3 regions of the Streptomyces sp. NPDC029216 genome follow, and region 1 is predicted to be linked to each of the others. Evidence: riboswitches for the same ligand, from Rfam matches in the RefSeq annotation. Region 1 holds a riboswitch; each other region holds the start of a gene.
The links. A riboswitch is a leader RNA that binds a small molecule or an ion and turns the genes downstream of it on or off. The one in region 1 is predicted to bind cobalamin.

Region 1 (7,510 bases):
GGGCAGCGGGCCGCTGCGCTCGGCGAGGTCGCAGGAGGCCTCGTACGCGGCCAGCATGATGCGCTCGGCGATCTTCGTCGACAGGGCCTTCGCCCCGGCGGAGTCGAAGGGCAGGCGCAGCTTGAAGAAGACGTCCTGGAGGCCCATCGCGCCCAGGCCCACCGGACGCCACTTGGCGTTGGAGCGGCCGGCCTGCTCGGTCGGGTAGAAGTTGATGTCCACGACGCGGTCGAGGAAGGTCACGGCCGTGCGGACGGTCTCGTCCAGGCGCTCCCAGTCCATCTCGCCGTCGACGACGAAGGCGCCGAGGTTGACGGAGCCGAGGTTGCAGACGGCGGTCTCGCCGTCGTTGGTGACCTCGATGATCTCGGTGCAGAGGTTGGAGGAGTGGACCACCGTGCCGGGCAGCGCGGTCTGGTTCGCGGTCCGGTTGGAGGCGTCCTTGAACGTCATCCAGCCCTGGCCGGTCTGCGCGAGGGTGCGCATCATGCGGCCGTACAGGTCACGGGCCGGCATGGTCTTCTTGGCCAGCCCGGAGGCCTCGGCCTTGACGTAGGCGGCGTCGAACTCGGCGCCGTACAGGTCCACCAGCTCGGGCACGTCGGCCGGGGAGAACAGCGACCACTCGGCGTCGGCGTTCACGCGGCGCATGAACTCGTCCGGGATCCAGTGGGCGAGGTTGAGGTTGTGCGTACGGCGCTGGTCCTCGCCGGTGTTGTCGCGGAGCTCCAGGAACTCCTCGATGTCGGCGTGCCAGGTCTCCAGGTAGACGGCGGCGGCACCCTTGCGGCGGCCGCCCTGGTTCACAGCGGCCACGGAGGCGTCGAGGGTCTTCAGGAACGGCACGATGCCGTTGGAGTGGCCGTTGGTGCCGCGGATCAGCGAACCGCGGGCGCGGATGCGCGAGTACGACAGGCCGATGCCGCCGGCGTGCTTCGAGAGGCGGGCGACCTGGTGGTAGCGGTCGTAGATGGAGTCCAGCTCGTCCAGCGGGGAGTCCAGCAGGTAGCAGGAGGACATCTGCGGGTGCCGCGTACCCGAGTTGAACAGGGTCGGCGACGACGGCAGGTAGTCGAGCCGGCTCATCAGGCTGTACAGCGAGGCCACTTCCTCGACGGCGCGGACGCTGTCGTCCTCGGCCAGGCCGCAGGCCACGCGCAGCATGAAGTACTGCGGGGTCTCGATCACCTGGCGGGTGATCGGGTGGCGCAGCAGGTAGCGGCTGTGCAGGGTGCGCAGGCCGAAGAAGCCGAAGCGGTCGTCCGCACCCTCGGCGAGCGCGTGCTCGACCAGCGCGTTCAGGCGGGCGGCGTGGGCGGCGACGAACTCGGCGGTGCGGTCGGCGATCAGGCCCTCGCGGTGGCCGACGGCGACGGACTCGGCGAAGGAGGTCGCGCCCTGGCCGGCGGCCTCGTCGGCCACGGCCAGCGTCAGCAGGCGGGCGGCCAGACGGGAGTAGGCCGGGTCCTCGGAGATCAGGCCGGCCGCGGCCTCGGTGGCGAGCCCGCGCAGCTCGGCCTCGTCGGCGGAGGCGCTGCGGCCGCGCAGCGCGGCGGCGGCGACCCGTCCGGGGTCGGTGTCGGGGAGGTCGGCCGTGAGCTCGGTGAGGGTGCGCAGCAGCGCGGCGCCGGGGCCCTCTGCTTCGGGGTGGTCGGACTCTGCGCGCGGGGCGGCGGGCGCGATGGTCACGGGGGAGCTCTCCCTCACTCGGCCCGGTCATCGGCGGAGCGGGGCGCGAGCGGGCGCATGCGGGCGCGCGCACAAGCGCGTTCGGCACCACATGGCGTCCACCGGCCCAACCGCGAGGCCCGGACGAATCGACACCCCGGTTCGGTCGATCCGGGGGGCACTGCCGGCAGGTCCTCGGACTCGCGGATACGCGGGTGGGCGTACGTCACACCGTTGCGGGACAGTTCCGGATTCCCACCGGATTCCCCTGCGGCGGCAGCAGGCATGAGCATACATGTGGGGGCGACCCGATGCGGTAGCCCCCACATGTTGTGTCGGGTGCATGCGGAGCGTGTCGTTACAGCTCCAGTCGGTATGTGAGCAGGGTGAGTTCCGGGATGGGCGACCAGTCCCGTTCGGGCGTACGGACGAACCCGAGCCGCTCGTAGATCCGCTGGGCTCCGCGCATGGCCGGCTGGGTGGACAGCACCAGCGCCGTGACCCCCTCCAGGGCCCGGGCCCGTTCGGCGCAGACCCGTACGAGGGCCTCCCCGACGCCCTGCCCGCGGGCCTCGGCGGCCACCGCGAGCATCCGGAACTCGGCCTCGTGCGGGCCGGCGACGTCCGCGAGCCGGCTTCCGGGCGGGGCGAACGTCACCCCGCCGAGCACCTCCCCGTCGCGCACGGCGACGAGCACCTCCCCGTCGCCGGCCCGGCCGGCGACGTCGCGCAGGACGTTGAGGTAGTGGTCGTCCTCGTTCTGGTCGAGCAGCCCGTCCCCGGTGTAGGCCTGCCCGGTGATCTCGCCGAGCCGCGCGTACTCGTCTTCCCTCGCCGTTCTGATCTCGAAGTCCATGCGGTCGAGTGTGCGCCACGGGTGTCGGTGCCCGGCGCTATCGTCGGAAGCAGCACCGTCGAGGAAGGCGAGCGAGGCATGACCGTCATGACCGAACGTCCCCACATGACGACCGAAGTGTTCGAGCACCTGGCCCGTATGGCGGCCCGCGAGGAGGAGGGGCTGCGACTGGAGTTCATTGGTGGGGTGCTGAGGAGCAAGGCCATGCCGGACGGGGACCACGGGCGGATCATCGTGTGGCTGGCGCGGATCTGTATGCAGCGCCACCCGGATTTCTGGCTGCACCAAGGGCAGGGGATCAAGGCGGAACGGTACCGGGAGGGCCGCGCCATTCCGGACGGGGTACTGGCGCACGAGGACGCGTTCGTCGGGCAGAGTGACTGGGGGGATCCGGGCGCGATCCTGATGGCCGTCGAGTTGACCTCCTGGGACTCCGACACGGAGCGGCGCGACCGGATCGAGAAGCCGCGCGCTTATGCGGAGACCGGTATCCCCGTCTACCTGCTCATCGACCGGCTCAAGTGTCAGGTTCTCGTCTACAGCGACCCGGATGGCGACCGGTACGAGACCGTACGTACCGTTCCCTTCGGCAAGGACGTCACGCTCCCCGACCCTGTCGGCATCACCCTCCAGACCGAGCGCCTCAAGGACTGGGTGCGCTGACCCCGCGTACGCGGATGGGCCCCGCCGGATGACCAGCGGGGCCCATCAGTAACCCTTCAGCAGCAGCGGAAGCCCTCGCGCGGGTCCGCCTCGCGGGCGTCCGTGCGGGCGCGTTCGAAGGCGCGGCGGGTCATGACCTCGGCATCGGGGTCGTGGGAGCGGGCGTGGGCGACGTAGCGGTCGTACGCGGCCTCGCCGGAGAACTCCCGTACGTAGTACCGCGCCTTGGCCAGCGCCCCCCGGACCGCGCCGCTCACGCGACCGGGTCCTTCACGCGGCCGCCGCCCCCGTCGAGGCCGGCCGCCGCGAGCTCGGCCTTCTCCTCGGCCGTGGCGATCAGCCCCGCCGGAGCGATGATCTTCGACTCGGTCCACGGCACCTCGGAAAGGCGGACCGACGCGGGGTCGGACACGGCCTTGAAGCAGGTCCGGGCCGCGTCCAGCAGCACGATGATGATCAGGGCCGCGAAGAGGGCCGACAGGACGCCGTCCACCGTGGCGTTGGTGACCACGGTGTGCATCTCGTCCATGGTCTTGGCGGGCGGCAGCACCTTCCCGGCGTCGATGCCCGTCTGGTACTTGTCGCGCTGTGCGAAGAAGCCGATCTTCACGTCGTCCGAGAAGACCTTCTGGTAGCTCGCGGTGAGGGTGACGGCCACGTCCCAGGCCAGCGGAACGGCCGTGACCCAGGCCCACTTGAGCCGGCCCGACTTGACCAGCAGCGTGGTGCACACGGCCAGCGCGACCGCCGCGAGCAGCTGGTTCGCGATGCCGAACAGCGGGAACAGCTGGTTGATGCCGCCCAGCGGGTCCTTGACGCCGACCCACAGGAAGTAGCCCCAGCCGCCGACGACGACGGCGCTGGCCACCCACACGCCCGGCTTCCAGCTGACGTCCTTGAAGGACTTGTGCACGTTGCCCAGGGTGTCCTGGAGCATGAACCGGCCCACCCGGGTGCCCGCGTCCACCGTCGTCAGGATGAACAGGGCCTCGAACATGATGGCGAAGTGGTACCAGAACGCCTTCATCCCGGCCCCGCCGACCACGGCGGAGAAGATCTCCGACATTCCGAGCGCGAACGTCGGCGCGCCGCCCGTACGGGACAGCAGGGTGGTCTCCTCGACGTCCTTGGCGGCCTGCGCGAGGGCTTCGGGGGAGATGGCGAAGCCGAGGTGCCCGACCGCCGCCGAAGCGGACTGGACGGTGGTGCCGATGACCCCGGCGGGGGAGTTCACGCCGAAGAACAGGCCGGGCTCGATGATGCTCGCCGCTATCACGGCCATGACGGCGACGAAGGACTCGGTGAGCATGGCGCCGTAGCCGATGACGCGGACCTGGGTCTCCTTCTGGATCATCTTCGGGGTGGTGCCCGAGGAGACCAGGGAGTGGAAGCCGGACAGGGCCCCGCACGCGATGGTGATGAAGACGAAGGGGAACATCGATCCGGCGAAGACCGGCCCGTCGCCGCGGGTGGCGAAGTCGGTCACCGAGGGCATCTTCAGCGTCGGCATGGCGACGACCACGCCGACGGCCATCAGCCCGATCGTGCCGACCTTCATGAAGGTGGACAGGTAGTCGCGGGGGGCGAGCAGCAGCCACACCGGGAGCACGGAGGCGAAGAAGCCGTACCCGATCATCCAGAGGACCAGGGTCTCCTTCTCCAGGGTGAAGAACTCCGCCCAGGAGGACTCGGCGACCCAGCCGCCCGCCACGATCGCCAGGAGCAGCAGCGCGACGCCGACGACGGAGACCTCGGTGACCCGCCCGGGCCGCAGCCAGCGCAGGTAGACGCCCATGAAGAGGGCGATCGGGATGGTCATGCCGATGGAGAAGACGCCCCAGGGGGAGTGCCCCAGCGCGTTGACGATGACCAGGCCGAGCACCGCCAGCAGGATGATCATGATGGTGAACACGGCGAGCAGGGCGGCGGCCCCGCCGATCGGGCCTATCTCGTCCCGGGCCATCTGGCCGAGCGAACGCCCGTCGCGCCGGGTGGAGAAGAACAGCGTCACCATGTCCTGGACGGCGCCGGCGAAGATGACGCCCGCGACGATCCAGATCGTGCCCGGCAGGTAGCCCATCTGGGCGGCGAGCACCGGGCCGACGAGCGGGCCGGCGCCGGCGACGGCGGCGAAGTGGTGGCCGAAGAGGACGCGCCGGTCGGTGGGGTGGAAGTCGACACCGTTGTCGAGGCGTTCGGCGGGGGTGGCCCGCGTCTTGTCCAGCTTCAGCACGCGGTTCGCGATGAACCGGGAGTAGAAGCGGTAGCCGATGGCGTACGAGCCCAGCGCGGCGGCGAGCAGCCAGGCGGCCGAGATCTCCTCACCGCGAGAGAGCGCGAGCACGCCCCAGCCGATGGCCCCGACGAGGGCCACGAGCACCCATACGGCGATCGACTGCGGGGTGGCCCTGGCCGTCGGTGTCCGTTGTGTTCCTGTTGCTCCCGGTTCCGACATGATCCTCGTCCCCTCGTTGATCATCTGCGTAAGCGCACGGAATATACGGGGGGTTACCGGTGGACGTAAGCCCCCGTCCGTATAGCGGTACGAGCGTCCACCGGGGCCGGAAGGGTCGTCAACCGTTGATCACACAGCAGGTCGCTGGAGGCGGGCAACGAACTTATAACGGTCGCCGCGATATACCGATCGCACCCATTCGACCGGTTCTCCGTCGGCGTCCAGCGAGTGCCGCGAGAGCATCAGCATGGGCAGGCCCACGTCGGTGCCGAGCAGGCCGGCCTCGCGCGGGGTGGCCAGGGAGGTCTCGATGGTCTCCTCGGCCTCCGCGAGCCGGACGTCGTACACCTCGGCGAGGGCCGTGTAGAGGGAGGTGTACTTGACCAGTGAACGGCGCAGCGCGGGGAAGCGCTTGGCCGACAGGTGCGTGGTCTCGATGGCCATGGGCTCACCGCTGGCCAGGCGTAGCCGCTCGATGCGCAGCACCCGCCCGCCGGTGGCGATCTTGAGCAGTCCGGCGAGGGTGTCGTCGGCGGTCACGTAGCCGATGTCGAGGAGCTGGGAGGTGGGCTCCAGGCCCTGGGCGCGCATGTCCTCGGTGTAGGAGGAGAGTTGCAGCGGCTGGGAGACCTTGGGCTTGGCGACGAAGGTGCCCTTGCCCTGGATGCGCTCCAGCCGGCCCTCGACCACGAGCTCCTGCAGGGCCTGCCGGACGGTGGTCCGGGAGGTGTCGAACTCGGCGGCGAGCGTCCGCTCCGGCGGCACGGGGGTGCCGGGGGGGAGGGTTTCGGTCATGTCGAGCAAGTGCCGCTTGAGTCGGTAGTACTTGGGTACACGCGCCGTCCGAGTGGCTGGCCCGCCCTCCGGTTCCGTGGTCGCCCCTTCGGTGGACATCGCCGCCCGCCTTCCCGACTCCAGTTTCGCTGCCGTCACCGGCTCCTCCGATATGTGCGGTCACATGGTGACACGGGTGGGAGGGCAGGCCTCCTCCCTCCCCCAGGTGTCGGTCCGGTAACGGACCGAGCACCCGCTCATTAGACCCTTGACACCCCTAAAGGTCTAGGCCAAGCTCCCGGTACTGGTCTAAACCAATATGGATCAGATCCCGGCCCCACGGGCAGTACTTGGTACGTACGTCACCGCGGCGGGCGAGGGAAGGTGCAAAGCAGCATCCCTGAGGAGGGTGGCGTGAAGCGCAAGCTCATTGCGGCGGTCGGTGTTGTGGGCATGATGGCCGGTGTCGCGGCGTGCGGCAACGGCGGCGACGACAAGCCGAAGTCCGACGCGGGTGGCGCAAAGGAGATCACCGTCTGGGTGATGGACGGATCCGCACCGAAGGCCTGGATCGAGCAGGTCAACAAGGAGTTCTCGGCCAAGCACCCCGGTGTGACGGTGAAGGTCGAGGAGCAGAAGTGGACCGGCATCCAGGAGAAGGTCACCACCGCCCTCTCCGAGAACACCCCGCCGGACGTCCTGGAGCTCGGCAACACCCAGACCGCCGGTTACGCGGTCACCGGCGGCCTCGCCGACCTCACGAAGGACAAGGCCCAGCTCGGCGCCGACGCCTGGCAGAAGAGCATGCTCGCCTCCGCCGAGGTCGACGGCAAGCTCTACTCCGCCCCCTGGTACGCCGCCAACCGCGTCGTCGTCTACGACAAGAAGGCCTACGAGAAGGCCGGCGTCACCCCGCCGAAGACCCGCGACGAGTGGATCGCCGGCCTGGAGAAGCTGAAGGCGTCCGACCCCTCCGCCCAGCCGATCTACCTGCCCGGCCAGAGCTGGTACATCCTCGCCGGCTTCATCTGGGACGAGGGCGGCGACCTCGCCGTCAAGGACGGCGGCAAGTGGAAGGGCCAGCTCTCCACCCC
Region 2 (7,510 bases), on a different contig from region 1:
CCCGCCCCGGCGGGAAGTCCTTCGCCTCGATGGCCTCGTACTCGGCCAACTGCGTCCGGTGCAGCTCCAGGTGCCGCCGCAGCTCCGGCCCGAGCCCCTGCGGCCCCACCACGGCCGCCGCCCGGATCCGCAGCAGCAGCGCGTCCCGCATCGGCTTGGGGTCCTGCCGCTCGTCCACCCACCGCGCCAGCTCCGCGCTGCCGTCGGGCAGCACCTCGTACTCCTTCTTCTGCCCCCGCACGGGCACCTCGCTGGGCAGCGCCCGGATCAGCCCCGCCTCCTCCAGCCGCCCCAGCTCCCGATAGATCTGCTGGTGCGTCGCGGACCAGAAGTAGCCGATCGACTTGTCGAACCGCCGGGTCAGCTCCAGCCCGGACGAGGGCTTCTCCAGCAGGGCGGTGAGAATGGCATGGGGCAGCGACATGCGGCCATCGTAGGCGCGGCCAACCGCCCCACCCCGGTGTGGGCAATCGTCCCGCAGGGCGGGACGGGTGGGCACACCGGACACCGCCCCGCAGGGCCGACCCCGCCCCCGGTGCTCAGCCCAGCGCACCCAGCGCCTCCGGTACCCGTGGCCCCGGGGCGTCCGCGCCGAGGAACCCGTGGGCCCGCAGGAAGGCCGTCACCGCCGGGGACCACGCCTGACGCAGGCCCGCCGAAGCCAACAGCTCCGGGTCCGACAGCAGGACCCCGGCCGGCCCCACCCGAACCCCCGCCGGAGTCAGCACGGCCGCGTCGTCGGCCCACCGCACCGCCAGGTCCACGTCATGGGTGGCCATCACCACCGTCGTCCCCGCCGCCCGCAGCCCCGCCAGGACGTCCAGCAGCCGTTCCTGCCCGTCCGGGTCCAGGCCCGCCGTCGGCTCGTCCAGGATCAGCACCCGCGGCGCCATCGCCACCGCGCCCGCGATCGCCGCGCGCTTGCGCTGCCCGTACGACAGCAGGTGCGTCGGGCGGTCGCGCAGCGCGGTGATGTCCAGCGCGGCCAGCGCGGAGTCCACCCGCTCGCGGACCTCCGCCTCCGGCAGGCCCAGGTTCATCGGGCCGAAGGACACGTCCTGCTCCACCGAGGCCGCGAAGAGCTGGTCGTCCGGGTCCTGCACCACCAGCTGGACGGTCGTGCGCAGCCGGGTCAGCCCCCGCCGGTCGTACGCCACCGCCGTGCCTTCCAGCCGCAGCACGCCCGAGCCGGGCCGCAGGCCCCCGCTCAGCAGCCGCATCAGGGTGGTCTTGCCGCTGCCGTTGCGGCCCAGCAGCACCAGCGCCCGCCCCTCGGTGATCGAGAAGTCCACGCCGGACAGCACGGCCGGCCCGTCCTCGTACGCGTACCCCGCGCCGACCAGTTCCACCAACGCGGTCACAGTCCCAGCTCCTTCAGTACGAGGGTCCCCGCGACCAGGCCGGCCGGCAGGGCGGCGGCGGCCGCCAGGAACCGCCAGGACAGCGGCGCCGGCGGGACCAGTACCCGCAGCGCGCCGTCGTAGCCGCGCCCCGCCAGGCCCTCCTGGAGCCGGGCGGCGCGGTCGAAGGCCCGGATGAACGAGGTCGCCGCGAGCCCGGCCACCGAACGCCACGCGGCCGCCCGGCTCGTCTGCCCGAGCCGGGCCGCCTGGGCCCGGCGGACCTGCGCCAGGGAGTCCAGCAGCAGGAACCCGATCCGGTACATGACCAGGGCCACGTCCACCACGGGCGCCGGCACCCCGGCCCGCACCAGCCGGGGCAGGACGTCCGAGACCGGTGTGGTGAAGGCGAACAGCAGCACCCCGAGCGAGGCGGCCGAGGTGCGCAGCAGCAGGTCCACCGCGTGCCGGGGCCCGTCCGGGGCCGGCGCGAGGAACCCGTCCGGGCCGCCCACCGAGACCAGCAGCGGCAGCGCCCCGGTGACGCAGAACCCCAGCGGGACCCGGAAGGCCCGCCACAGCTGCCGCCCGGCCACCCCGGCGGGCCCCAGCAGCACGGCCAGGGTGGCCGCGGCGACCAGCGGCCCGCCGGGCCACGGGGGCAGGCACACGGCGGTGACGGTCAGCCCGAACCCGAGCAGGGCCTTCTCCAGCGGATGCCGGCCGCGCCAGCGGCTGCCGTGCGCCGCCACGTCGATGGGCAGCACCGGCTACCGTTCCCGCGTGCTCTCGGCGGGGGCCTGCGCCTGGGCGAGGGCCTGCGCCGCGCCCTGGCGGCGGCCCCTGCGGACGCCGAAGTAGTAGGCGAGCACGCCCGCGCCCAGGGCGGCCTGGAGGGCGAACAGTGCGGACTCGACCTCGCCGGACGGCGGTTCGTACAGCGGGGAGAACCAGGGCTGGTAGTCCGGCTTGAGCTCGGTGATGGCCGACTCGGCCTGGGCGTCGGCGCCCGTGAACGGCTCCTCCTTGCCCTCGCCGAGCCCCAGCGCGAGCGGCAGCACGGCCAGCGCCGCCACCAGGAGCAGCAGCAGGGTGTTGATCTTGGCGTTCCTGGTCATCAGAGGGCCGCCTCCTGCTCGGTCCGCTTCTGCCCGGTCAGCTTCGCGACCCCGAGGCGGACCAGGTCGGACCTGCTCGACTGCATCAGCAGCCGCATCACGAGCACCGTCAGCAGTCCCTCGCTGACCGCGAGCGGGATCTGGGTGAGGGCGAAGATGCCCGCGAACTTCTCCAGGGAGCCGGTGAAGCCGCTGGACGGGTCGGGGAAGGCCAGCGCCAGCTGGACGGAGGTCACGCAGTAGGTGACCAGGTCGGCGAAGAAGGCGCCGGAGAAGACGGTCACCATCAGCGGCGCACCGGACTTCCGCAGCAGCTTGTAGACCGCGTACCCGGCCCAGGGCCCGGCGATGGCCATCGAGAAGACGTTGGCGCCGAGGGTGGTGAGGCCGCCGTGCGCCAGCAGCAGCGCCTGGAACAGCAGGGTGATCGTGCCGAGCACCGCCATGACGGGCGGCCGGAAGAGGATGGCGCCCAGTCCGGTTCCGGTGGGGTGCGAGCAACTGCCCGTCACCGAGGGGATCTTCAGTGCGGACAGGACGAACGTGAACGCCCCGGACGCCCCGAGCAGCAGGGTGCTCTCCGGGTGGGCCTTCACCTCGCGGGTCAGGGCGCGGACCCCGTGGAGGACGAACGGGGCGGACGCGGCGCCCCAGGCGGCCGCGTGCAGTGGGGGCAGGAACCCCTCGGCTATGTGCATGAGTTCGGGAGACCTCTCCAGCACCTCGTGGATGGACGTACGCGCCCCGGCCGGTCTCCTGGCTGACGGGTACTGCCGCCCCGGCTCCGCCTTCCCGGGCCCGAGCGGTCTCCCGCGCGGTCCCAGTGGCTTCCCGCGAGGGGGGTGGAGCCGGACTTCCCGATCACAGTGGCGAGGGCCGCACCGGTTTCCCACCGGTTTCCCGAACACCAAGGCCCGCTGACCCTAGTCGCACGCACGGACCGGTATCAAACCGGACCGATCCGGCCCATCGGAGGACATAATTCCGCTTCGGTCCCCCGGACGGCCGCCGGACGCTGGCGGGCCCGCCGGCCGGCCCGCAGGGTGGGGGAGTGGCCGACTACGACTACTCCGACCTCTCCGCCGTCTACGTCAACTGCACCCTCAAACGCTCGCCCGAGACCAGCAACACCGAGGGGCTGATCGCCAAGAGCCGTGCCGTCATGGAATCGGCCGGCGCCCGGACCTCCCTGATCCGCGCCGTGGACCACGACATCGCCACCGGCGTCTGGCCCGACATGACCGAACACGGGTGGGAGAGCGACCAGTGGCCGGTGCTCTACAGCCAGATCATGGACGCCGACATCCTCGTCCTGTGCGGCCCGATCTGGCTCGGCGACAACAGCTCGGTCATGAAGCAGGTCATCGAGCGGCTCTACTCCTGCTCCTCGCTGCTGAACGAGCACGGCCAGTACGCCTACTACGGGCGGGTCGGCGGGGCGCTGATCACCGGCAACGAGGACGGCGTCAAACACTGCGCCATGAACATCCTGTACAGCCTCCAGCACCTGGGCTACGCCGTCCCGCCGCAGGCCGACGCGGGCTGGATCGGCGAGGCCGGGCCCGGGCCCTCGTACCTGGACCCGGGCTCCGGCGGTCCCCAGAACGACTTCACCAACCGCAACACGGCGTTCATGTCCTGGAACCTGATGCACCTTGCGGCGCTCCTCAAGCGGGCGGGCGGCATCCCCGCCCACGGCAACCAGCGTTCCCTGTGGGACGCCGGCTGCCGTTTCGACTTCCCGAACCCGGAGCACCGCTAGGCAGTGCTCCCCTGTCAGCAGGTGTTCGGGTGCGCGACGTCCACCACGAACCGCTCGGGCGAGTGCAGGACGGAGGTGCTGTAGACGGGCGGGGTGTCGAAGGCGGCGCCGAAGGTCACGTACCCCTCGAAATCGCCGGTCAGGGCGAGGCCCTTGAGCTTGCTGAGGTAGATCTGCTGGAGCTTGGGGCCCTGGTAGACGTTGTTGCCCGCGTCGTCGTGACCGGCGGCGGGGTGCAGGCGGATCTCCAGGAAGTACTTCCCGGCCAGCGGGACGGGCTTGCCGGACCCGTCGTAGACCAGCTGGGAGACGGGAGTGACGGTGACCGGGGGCACGGAGCCCTCCAGGTCGATCACGACCCGGTCGAACGTGCAGTGACCGCCCCAGCGGGCGTTGACGACGAGCGGGGTGCTGCTGGAGCGGACGGCGGCCGGGGCGGCCGCCGAGGCCGGTGCGGCGAGCGCCAGCCCTGCGGTCAGCAGGGCACCCGTGGCCAGGGCCACGATCCGGCGGCGGTGCGGGTGGTGACGCATGGCGTCCCCCCGATCCTCTGAGACGGGGAAATGACTGTCATCCGGTACGACACTCCAGCGGCCCCCGTGGTTGCACGCGGCCCGCCCCCGCGTCCTCAGAACGTCAGCAGCGCGCTCAGCTCGGCGTCCAGGTCGTAGTGGCGCCGCTCCTGCCCGCGCGGGACCAGCTCGGTCATCCGCCGGCACAGCTCGCGCAGGTCCTTGGCCCGCGCGGAGACCACGCAGCCGCGCTCGCCGTTGCTGAGGGCCAGCAGGACGCGCGGCTCGGTGCCCGTCCAGCGCGGCCACACCTGTATGTCGCCCTCGCCGGTGGCGCAGGTCTGCCCGTCCATCAGCAGCTCCCGCGAGAACACCCAGCGGGCGATCGCGGTCCCGGCGCCCCGGAACTCGACGGAGACCTCGTAGGGCCGGTCCGTGCGGTAGACGAAGACACCTTCCAGGGGGACCGGCAGCGGTGCGGCCTCCAGCCGCAGCGGCAGGACACGGTGTTCGGTGATGGCCATGGCGGCTGCCTCTCTTCGCGGGGTCACTGCGCCCCCCGCAGCACGCTAGTGCACACGACGGGCGCCGCCCGGGGGCCGAAGGTCCCGACCCGGGCGGGCCGCTGGACCCCTTCTGCGCCGCTCGTACCCCCCGATCGCGCCGGGACGCACCCGGAGGCGCCCGGACGCACGGAGGGGCCCGGCGCACCCGCGCCGGGCCCCTCCTCACCGTGTCCGGATCAGCACTCGATGACGTTGACCGCGAGACCGCCGCGCGCGGTCTCCTTGTACTTGACCTTCATGTCGGCGCCGGTCTCCTTCATGGTCTTGATGACCTTGTCCAGGGAGACCTTGTGGCTGCCGTCGCCGCGCATCGCCATCCGCGCCGCCGTGACGGCCTTGACCGCCGCCATGCCGTTGCGCTCGATGCACGGGATCTGCACCAGGCCGCCGACCGGGTCGCAGGTCAGGCCCAGGTTGTGCTCCATGCCGATCTCGGCCGCGTTCTCCACCTGCTCCGGGGAGCCGCCCAGCACCTCGGCCAGGGCGCCCGCCGCCATGGAGCAGGCGGAGCCGACCTCGCCCTGGCAGCCGACCTCGGCGCCCGAGATGGAGGCGTTCTCCTTGAAGAGCATGCCGATCGCGCCCGCGGCCAGCAGGAAGCGCACCACGCCGTCCTCGTCCGCGCCGGGCACGAAGTTCATGTAGTAGTGCAGGACGGCCGGCAGGACGCCCGCCGCGCCGTTGGTCGGGGCGGTCACCACGCGGCCGCCCGCCGCGTTCTCCTCGTTGACCGCCATGGCGTAGATCGTCGTCCACTCGCTGCGGTGCATCATCGGGTCGCCCTCGGTGCGCAGCTGGCGCGCCGTGGAGGCGGCCCGGCGCTTGACGCGCAGCCCGCCCGGGAGGATGCCCTCGCGGGACATGCCGCGCGAGACGCAGGACTGCATGACCCGCCAGATCTCCAGGAGGCCCTCGCGGATCTCCTCCTCCGTGCGCCAGGCCTTCTCGTTCTCCATCATCAGGGAGGAGATCGACAGGCCGGTCTCGTCGGCGAGGCGGAGCATCTCGTCGCCGGAGCGGAAGGGGTACTTCAGCACGGTGTCGTCGAGCTTGATCCGGTCCTCGCCGACCGCGTCCTCGTCCACGACGAAGCCGCCGCCGACCGAGTAGTACGTCTTCTCCAGCAGCGGGGCGCCGGAGGCGTCGTAGGCGAAGAGGGTCATGCCGTTCGCGTGGTAGGGCAGCGAGCGGCGGCGGTGCAGGATCAGCTGGTTCGGCTCGTCGAAGTCGATCTCGTGGACATCGCCTATCTCCGCGCCGAGGAGCCGCAGCTTCCCGCTCTTGCGGATGCGCTCGACCTCGGCGTCGGCGGTCTCGACGTCGACCGTGCGCGGGGAGTGGCCCTCCAGGCCGAGCAGGACCGCCTTGGGGGTGCCGTGGCCGTGGCCGGTGGCGCCGAGGGAGCCGAACAGCTCCGCCCGTACGGACGCGGTCTGGGCGAGGACGCCGTCCTTCTTCAGGCGGGACACGAACATGCGCGCCGCGCGCATCGGGCCGACCGTGTGGGAGGAGGAGGGGCCGATACCGATGGAGAAGAGATCGAAGACGGAGATGGCCACTGGCGGACTCCCTTGTCGGCTCGTGGGGTGGAGAAAGGGCAGGGGTGGTGGAGCGGGGGTGGAGCGGGGGGGATGGTGGTACGGGGTGGATCTGCGGATTTTGTCCGGCAGACGAGCCTAACGCGTGGAGATGAACGGTCCGTCTCCCGGACGGGTCGTTCAGACGTGAGCCGGCTCGCCTTCCGGTGTCCGGGCGGGCTCCGCCGGAGCCTCCGGGACGGGATCGGGGCCGGTCAGACCGGCCAGGTGGGCCCGTACACCGGCGCGGACGGCCCAGTGGTACGTGACGAGGGCTATGGCGGCCACCAGGGCGATGCCCACGCCCCCGGGGAGCAGGCCGCGCCCGCCGAAGCCGGCGGAGCCGAGGAAGGACAGCAGGGACAGGGCGCCCAGGAAGAAGACGATCCACCAGGCGGGGGCGAACTGCCGGCCCAGGTCCCGGTGGCCCTCGCGGGCCAGGACCAGCGCGGCGGCCGGGGCCGCCGGCAGGGTGAGGGCGGTGACGACGCCGGTGTTCGGCCACTTCGACCAGTACAGCGCGCAGACCGCGAAGACGAAGGTCAGCGGGCACAGCACCCCGGCGGCCGGGAGCCGGAAGGGGCGGGGCAAGGCGGGCCTGGTGCGGCGGAAGACGCCCACCGCGACCGGGCCGA
Region 3 (7,510 bases), on a different contig from region 1:
CGTCCGCCTGCGCTATCACCTCGACGGCGCGCAGGGTCATCAGCGACGGATCCCCGGGCCCGAGCCCGACGCCGTACAGCTTCCCCTTCACCTGACTGTCCTCCCGGCCGCTCATTCTTCCTCGCTCGCGATCGCGTTGACCGCGGCGGCCGCGATGGCGCTGCCGCCGCGCCGGCCCCGCACGATCAGGTGGTCGAGGCCCGAGGGGTGGGCGGCGAGGGCGTCCTTGGACTCGGCGGCGCCGATGAAGCCCACGGGCACGCCGATGACGGCGGCGGGCCGCGGGGCGCCCTCCTCGATCATCTCCAGCAGCCGGAACAGCGCGGTCGGGGCGTTGCCGACGGCGATCACGGAGTTCTCCAACAGGCCCCGGTCGCGCCAGACTTCGAGGGCGGCGGCGCTGCGCGTGGTGCCCATCTTCGCGGCGAGGGCGGGCACGGCCGGGTCGGAGAGGGTACAGATCACCTCGTTGCCGGCGGGCAGCCGCTTGCGGGTGACGCCGCTGGCGACCATCTGCACGTCGCACAGGATCGGCGCGCCGGCGTGCAGCGCGGCGCGGGCCCGCAGGACGACGTCGGGGGTGTAGCCCAGGTCCTGGGGGAGGTCGGTCATGCCACAGGCGTGAATCATGCGCACCGCGACCTGGGCGACCGAGGCGGGCAGCCCGGAGAGATCCGCCTCGGCGCGGATCGTGGCAAAGGACTGGCGGTAGATCGCGGCGCCGTCCTTCTCGTACTCGAACACGGTGTACTCGCTCATTTCTTCACTGCGACGGGGGTGGTGTGGTGGTACGTGTACGGGGGCGTCGTGCGGCCGTGAGGGCGGCCGCCAGGTCGGTGTGCGGGACGGGCCGGGCGTCGAGTTCGTACCCGTCCGGGGTGGCGACCAGGTCCACCCAGGCGGTGCCGCGCGGATGGCCGCACCGGCGCGCGCAGCCCGACCAGTGCACGGGCAGGTCTCCGGGGGATTGCGCCACGACGGCGCGCGCGTCGGCGCGTACGTCCGCGAGGGACTTGGCGCAACCGGGCTGCCCCGTACAGGCGGTGACGGACAGCCAGGGGCTGCCGGGCCGGACGACGAGGCCGGCCGCCTCGATGCGGTCGCAGCCGTCGGCGGCGGCGCGCGGCAGGATGACGCTCCGCCAGGGGGTGACGCGCAGCTCGCCGCCGGCCGCCTCGGCCAGGACCCGCCACTGCGCGGAGTCCAGCCGCCCGAGCGGGAGCAGCACGCAGAGTCCGGCGCCGTACTCGCCCCAGGGCCGGGGCGGCTCGGTGTACGGCCACGCCACCTCGGGGCGGTGCCCGGCCGCGATCCCGGCGGCGCCGAGCCGCAGGGCGAACTCCCTTGCCTCAAGGGCGTGTTCGACGCCCAGTTCGGCGACGCGCCAGGCGCGGTTCCCGGCGGCGTCGGCGGAGTCGAGGAAGTACTCGGCGGCCAGCAGCGCGGCCCGGGGCGCGTCGGCGGCGTCGACCTCGACGGCGTCGGCGGCCGCGCCGAGCCGTACGAGGGCCCGGCCGCTGACGCCGGGTCCGGCGCCGAGCACGGTCACGTCGGGGTCGAGGGCGGCCACGTCGCCGCGCCCGTCGTCGAGGGCGAACAGGAAGCGCCCCGAGAGGGCGGCCGCCCGGGTGCTCGCGCACAGCAGCCGGTCGAGTTCCCGGACCCAGTCCACGACGAGGGACCCGCCGAGCGGGGTGGCCACGATGTTGCGCACCCGCTCGTGGCTGGGCGCGGGCAGCAGCCCGGCCCCGTCCAGCAGCTCCGCGAGCCCGGCGCCGCAGCCGTCGGCGAGGCCGCGCAGCTGGACGTTGCCGCGGGAGGTGAGTTCCAGGTGCCCGTCGCCGAACCGTTCGGCGGCGAGCCCGAGTACGGCGGCCTGCCGGGTGGTGAGCAGCCCGCCGGGGATCCGGACGCGCGCCAGGTACCCGTCGTCGGCGGCGTGCAGCCGCAGCGCGCCGGGGCAGGCGTCGCCACGGTCGCGTATGACGGGTTCGTCCCGCGATGCGGCGGAAGGTGGCTGGGGCGGCATGGCCGCGAGCATACCCACGATTCCCCACCCCCGACCTGTGTCCGTCGCCACCCCGACCAGCTACGTCGGCCTCGGCGGCGTTCGAGGCGCGGGGTCCGGGGCCGAGCCCCGCGGTACGGGGAAAGGGCGGGGCGGGGACCGGCTCCGCGCGGCGGCACCCCCACCCACCCGACGTTTGCGGCACGGCCCCCAGGGCAGAGCCCCGACAGCACGGCCGCGCCCACCACCCCCACCCCACCTCCCGGCCAGGGAAAGGGACACCTAAGATGACCTTCCGGCGGACCACTCGGCCCGTCACCGCCGAGGACGGCGACATGGGAGGAAGCCCGGTGCGATTCCGGCGCGGTCCCGCCACTGTGAGCCCCGCGGAGCGATCCGCGAGGTGAGTCAGGAACTCCCGCTGTCCTCACTGCCCGGGGCGCGGAAACCCCGAGGAAGGCCTGCCGCCGCATGATCCTGCTGCTGTCGACGTCCGACACCGATCTGCTCAGCGCCCGCGCCGCGAACACCGCCGGCGGCCCCGTGCCGTACCGGTTCGCGAACCCCTCCCGCCTCCCCCTCGACGACCTGCCCGGCCTCCTGGACGGCGCCGAGCTGGTCGTCGTACGCCTCCTCGGGGGCTTGCGCGCCTGGCAGGAGGGCCTCGACGTCCTCCTCGCCCCCGGCCAGACCCGCCCGGTGGTGGTGCTGACCGGCGAACAGGCCCCGGACGCCCAGCTGATGGAGGCCTCCACGGTCCCGATCGGCATCGCCGCCGAGGCGCACGGCTACCTCGCGCACGGCGGCCCGGCCAACCTCGAACAGCTGGCCCGCTTCCTCTCGGACACCGTCCTGCTCACCGGCCACGGCTTCGAGCCCCCGGCCGCCTCCCCCACCTGGGGCCCCCTGGAGCGCCCGGCCACCGAGGCAACCGGCCCCCAGGTCGCCGTGCTCTACTACCGCGCCCACCAGATGAGCGGCAACACCGCCTTCGTGCACGCCCTCTGCGACGCGATCGAGGCCAAGGGCGGCCGCCCCCTCCCCCTGTACGTCTCCTCCCTGCGCACGCCCGAGCCCGGGCTCCTCGAAGCCCTGTCCTCGGTGGACGCCGTCGTCACCACCGTCCTCGCCGCCGGCGGCACCCGCCCCGCGACCGCCTCGGCGGGCGGCGACGACGAGTCCTGGGACGCCGGCGCGCTGGCCTCGCTCAACGTGCCGATCCTCCAGGCCCTGTGCCTGACGGGCTCCCGCAGCACCTGGGAGGAGAACGACGAGGGCCTGTCCCCCCTCGACGCCGCCACCCAGGTCGCCGTGCCCGAGTTCGACGGCCGGCTGATCACCGTCCCGTTCTCCTTCAAGGAGATCGACGAGGACGGCCTGCCCGCGTACGTCGCCGACGCCGAGCGCGCCGCCCGCGTGGCCGGCATCGCCGTCCGCCACGCCCGGCTGCGCCACATCGGCCCCGCCGACAAGCGGATCGCGCTGGTCCTGTCCGCGTACCCCACCAAGCACTCCCGCATCGGCAACGCGGTCGGCCTGGACACCCCCGCCAGCGCGGTGGAACTCCTGCGCACCCTCATCGCCGCCGGTTACGACTTCGGCCCCGAGGCCGAGATCCCGGGCCTGGTCTCCGGTGACGGCGACGAGCTGATCCGCGCCCTGATCGAGGCCGGCGGCCACGACCAGGACTGGCTCACCGAGGAGCAGCTGGCCCGCAACCCGGTCCGCATCCCGGCGGCCGACTACAGGCGCTGGTTCGCCGAGCTTCCCGCGGACCTCCGCGAAAGCGTCGAGGAACACTGGGGCGAGGCCCCCGGCAACATGTTCGTGGACCGCTCCTCCAACCCGGAGGGCGACATCGTCCTCGCGGCGCTGCGCCGCGGGAACCTCCTCATCCTGATCCAGCCGCCGCGCGGCTTCGGCGAGAACCCGATCGCGATCTACCACGACCCGGACCTGCCGCCGTCGCACCACTACCTGGCGGCGTACCGCTGGATCCAGGCGGCCGCGGAGGACGGCGGTTTCGGCGCCGACGCGATGATCCACCTGGGCAAGCACGGCAACCTCGAATGGCTCCCCGGCAAGAACGCGGGCCTGTCCGCCTCCTGCTCCCCGGACGCGGCCCTGGGCGACCTGCCCCTGGTCTACCCGTTCCTGGTCAACGACCCGGGCGAGGGCACCCAGGCCAAGCGCCGGGTGCACGCCACCCTGGTCGACCACCTGGTCCCGCCGATGGCGCGCGCCGAGTCGTACGGCGACATCGCCCGCCTGGAGCAGCACCTGGACGAGTACGCCCAGATCAGCTCCATGGACCCGTCCAAGCTCCCGGCCATCCGCGCCCAGATCTGGACCCTGATCCAGGCCGCCAAGCTCGACCACGACCTGGGCCTGGACGAACGCCCGGACGACGAGGGCTTCGACGACTTCCTCCTGCACGTCGACGGCTGGCTGTGCGAGGTCAAGGACGCCCAGATCCGCGACGGCCTGCACGTCCTGGGCGGCGCCCCGACCGGCGAGGCCCGGGTCAACCTGGTCCTCTCCATCCTCCGCGCCCGCCAGATCTGGGGCGGCACCTCCGCCCTGCCGGGCCTGCGCGAGGCCCTCGGCCTCGACGAGTCGGCGGCCACCCGCACGGCGGCGGACACCGTCGAGGAGACGGCCCGCGCCCTGGTCCAGGCGATGGAGGACGCGAACTGGGCCCCGTCGGCGGTCGCCGCCGTCTCGGCGGGCCACCCCCAGGCCGTCTCGGACATCCTCACCTTCGCGGCGAACGAGGTCGTCCCCCGCCTGGCGGGGACCACGGACGAGATCGCGCACGTCCTGCGCGCCCTGGACGGCGGCTTCGTCCCGGCGGGCCCGTCCGGCTCGCCGCTCCGCGGCCTGGTCAACGTCCTCCCCACCGGCCGCAACTTCTACTCGGTCGACCCGAAGGCCGTCCCGTCCCGCCTCGCGTGGGAGACCGGGCAGGCCCTGGCCGACTCCCTCCTCACCCGCTACCGCGCGGACCACGACGGCGAATGGCCCGCCTCGGTCGGCCTGTCCCTGTGGGGCACGAGCGCGATGCGCACGGCCGGCGACGACGTGGCCGAGGCCCTGGCCCTCCTGGGCGTCCGCCCGGTCTGGGACGAGGCCTCCCGCCGCGTCACGGGCGTCGAGGCGATCCCGCTCTCCGAACTGGCCCGCCCCCGCATCGACGTGACCCTCCGCATCTCGGGCTTCTTCCGCGACGCGTTCCCGCACGTCATCGGCCTCCTGGACGACGCGGTCCGGCTGGCGGCCTCCCTGGACGAGCCGGCCGAGTCCAACTTCATCCGGGCCCACGCCCAGGCCGACCTCGCCGCCCACGGCGACGAACGCAAGGCCACCACCCGCATCTTCGGCTCCCGCCCGGGCACGTACGGCGCGGGCATCCTCCAGCTGATCGACTCCCGCGACTGGCGCACCGACGCCGACCTCGCGGAGGTCTACACGGTCTGGGGCGGCTACGCGTACGGCCGCGGCCTGGAGGGCCGCCCGGCCCGCACCGAGATGGAATCCGCCTACAAGCGCATCACCGTCGCGGCCAAGAACACCGACACCCGCGAGCACGACATCGCCGACTCGGACGACTACTTCCAGTACCACGGCGGCATGGTGGCCACGGTCCGCGCCCTGCGCGGCACGGCCCCCGAGGCCTACATCGGCGACTCCACCCGCCCGGAAACGGTCAAGACCCGCACCCTGGTCGAGGAAACCAGCCGGGTCTTCCGAGCCCGCGTCGTCAACCCCAAGTGGATCGAGGCGATGCGCCGCCACGGCTACAAGGGCGCCTTCGAACTCGCGGCGACGGTCGACTACCTGTTCGGCTACGACGCCACGACGGGCGTCGTGGCGGACTGGATGTACGACAAGCTCACGGAAACCTACGTCCTGGACCCGACGAACCGCGCCTTCCTGGAGGAGGCCAACCCCTGGGCCCTCCACGGCATCGCGGAACGCCTCCTGGAGGCCGAGTCCCGCGGCATGTGGGAGAAGCCGGACCCGCAGATCCTCGAATCCCTCCGCCAGGTCTACCTGGACACGGAGGGCAACCTCGAAGGCGAGTCCGACTGAATCCCTCAACAGGTCTGGCACGTGCCACTACTGCGGCTGCCGCCAGATCCCTCCCATCAAGGAATTCATCGCCGAACACGAAACGGTGACGAACGCGGCGGGCGACGCCCTCCGCGCCCTGGACACCGGCGACCTCGAACACGCCGGCGCCCTGCTCACCACCATCCAGGCCGTCCCCCTCGCCCACTGGAAGGGCGAGGGGGACGGCCTGTTCCCGGCCTCCCTCACGGCCCTGACGGGCGAGGACTGGAACACGTCCATCAAGGCCTGGCAGTCAGCCCACCCGAACACCCCCCCACCCCGGCCGGCTGACCGCGCCTGGCTCCGACCACCAGTCGACGCCCCCGGGGCCGGTAGCCCGTCGTGGGGCGGTGTGGTGGGGAAGCCGGGGGTGTGTCACCTGATGCGGTGAACTCCGCCTTGTCCTGGGGGTGCCGGGGGTAGGGCACTGCTGATCTCGTGCGGGGGCCGGGTCCGCCGGCCCCGTGCCCTGGATGGAAGGCCCGCCCCGTCGTGACGCAGCAGCCGTTTCAACTGCCGGAGTTCTACCTGCCGTATCCGGCGCGCCTGAACCCCCACCTGGAGGAGGCCAGGGCCCACACCAAGCGGTGGGCGCGGGGGCTCGGGATGCTGGAGGGGTCCGGGGTGTGGGAGGAGGGGGACCTCGACTCGCACGACTACGCCCTCCTGTGCTCGTACACGCACCCCGACTGCGACAGCGAGGTGCTGTCCCTGGTCACCGACTGGTACGTGTGGGTCTTCTTCTTCGACGACCACTTCCTGGAGATGTACAAGCGCACCCAGGACCGCCACGGCGCCAAGGCCTACCTCGACCGGCTCGGCGCCTTCATGCCGATGGACCTGGCGGAAGGTTTCCCCGAGGCGACCAATCCCGTCGAGGCCGGGCTCGCCGACCTGTGGGCGCGTACCGTGCCGGTCATGTCGGCGGACTGGCGGGAACGGTTCTCCCTGTCCACGAAGAACCTGCTCGACGAGTCCATGTGGGAGCTCGCCAACATCAACATCGGCCGGGTCGCCAACCCCCTCGAATACATCGAGATGCGGCGCAAGGTGGGCGGGGCGCCCTGGTCGGCCGGGCTGGTCGAGTTCGTGGCCGCCGAGGTGCCCGCGCGGGTGGCGCACTCGCGCCCGCTGGCCGTCCTGCGCGATGCCTTCTCCGACGCCGTGCACGTCAGGAACGACCTCTTCTCCTACCGGCGCGAGGTCACCGACGAGGGGGAACTGTCCAACGCCGTGCTGGTGTTGGAGACCTTCCTCGGCTGCACCACGCAGGAGGCCGCCGAGGTCTCCAACGACCTCATCACCTCCCGTCTCCAGCAGTTCGAGCAGACGGCCCTCGCCGAGCTCCCCCGGCTCTTCGCCGAACACGCCCTCGGCCCGGACGAGATC

Region 2: it holds a riboswitch for cobalamin, as region 1 does, so the genes downstream of both, AB0F18_RS26225 (energy-coupling factor ABC transporter permease) here and AB0F18_RS25235 (ribonucleoside-diphosphate reductase subunit alpha) in region 1, are expected to answer to the same signal.
Region 3: it holds a riboswitch for cobalamin, as region 1 does, so the genes downstream of both, cobN (cobaltochelatase subunit CobN) here and AB0F18_RS25235 (ribonucleoside-diphosphate reductase subunit alpha) in region 1, are expected to answer to the same signal.

Annotation. Positions count from the first base shown of each region.
Region 1 covers NZ_JBEZWL010000079.1:5,044-12,553, forward strand. The annotation lists gene AB0F18_RS25235 (ribonucleoside-diphosphate reductase subunit alpha) at 1-1,689, opposite strand, end outside; cobalamin riboswitch at 1,837-1,968, opposite strand; gene AB0F18_RS25240 (GNAT family N-acetyltransferase) at 2,027-2,524, opposite strand; gene AB0F18_RS25245 (Uma2 family endonuclease) at 2,603-3,187, shown strand; gene AB0F18_RS25250 (YbdD/YjiX family protein) at 3,244-3,444, opposite strand; gene AB0F18_RS25255 (carbon starvation CstA family protein) at 3,441-5,642, opposite strand; gene AB0F18_RS25260 (GntR family transcriptional regulator) at 5,772-6,536, opposite strand; gene AB0F18_RS25265 (extracellular solute-binding protein) at 6,831-7,510, shown strand, end outside.
Region 2 covers NZ_JBEZWL010000085.1:9,541-17,050, forward strand. The annotation lists gene AB0F18_RS26205 (PadR family transcriptional regulator) at 1-424, opposite strand, end outside; gene AB0F18_RS26210 (ATP-binding cassette domain-containing protein) at 540-1,361, opposite strand; gene cbiQ (cobalt ECF transporter T component CbiQ) at 1,358-2,107, opposite strand; gene AB0F18_RS26220 (energy-coupling factor ABC transporter substrate-binding protein) at 2,111-2,458, opposite strand; gene AB0F18_RS26225 (energy-coupling factor ABC transporter permease) at 2,458-3,156, opposite strand; cobalamin riboswitch at 3,187-3,418, opposite strand; gene AB0F18_RS26230 (flavodoxin family protein) at 3,510-4,220, shown strand; gene AB0F18_RS26235 (hypothetical protein) at 4,235-4,753, opposite strand; gene AB0F18_RS26240 (SsgA family sporulation/cell division regulator) at 4,849-5,256, opposite strand; gene AB0F18_RS26245 (L-serine ammonia-lyase) at 5,475-6,857, opposite strand; gene AB0F18_RS26250 (hypothetical protein) at 7,017-7,510, opposite strand, start outside.
Region 3 covers NZ_JBEZWL010000029.1:37,223-44,732, forward strand. The annotation lists gene AB0F18_RS14060 (precorrin-2 C(20)-methyltransferase) at 1-115, opposite strand, end outside; gene AB0F18_RS14065 (precorrin-8X methylmutase) at 112-759, opposite strand; gene AB0F18_RS14070 (cobalamin biosynthesis protein CobG) at 764-2,029, opposite strand; cobalamin riboswitch at 2,290-2,447, shown strand; gene cobN (cobaltochelatase subunit CobN) at 2,480-6,100, shown strand; gene AB0F18_RS14080 (hypothetical protein) at 6,186-6,512, shown strand; gene AB0F18_RS14085 (germacradienol/geosmin synthase) at 6,614-7,510, shown strand, end outside.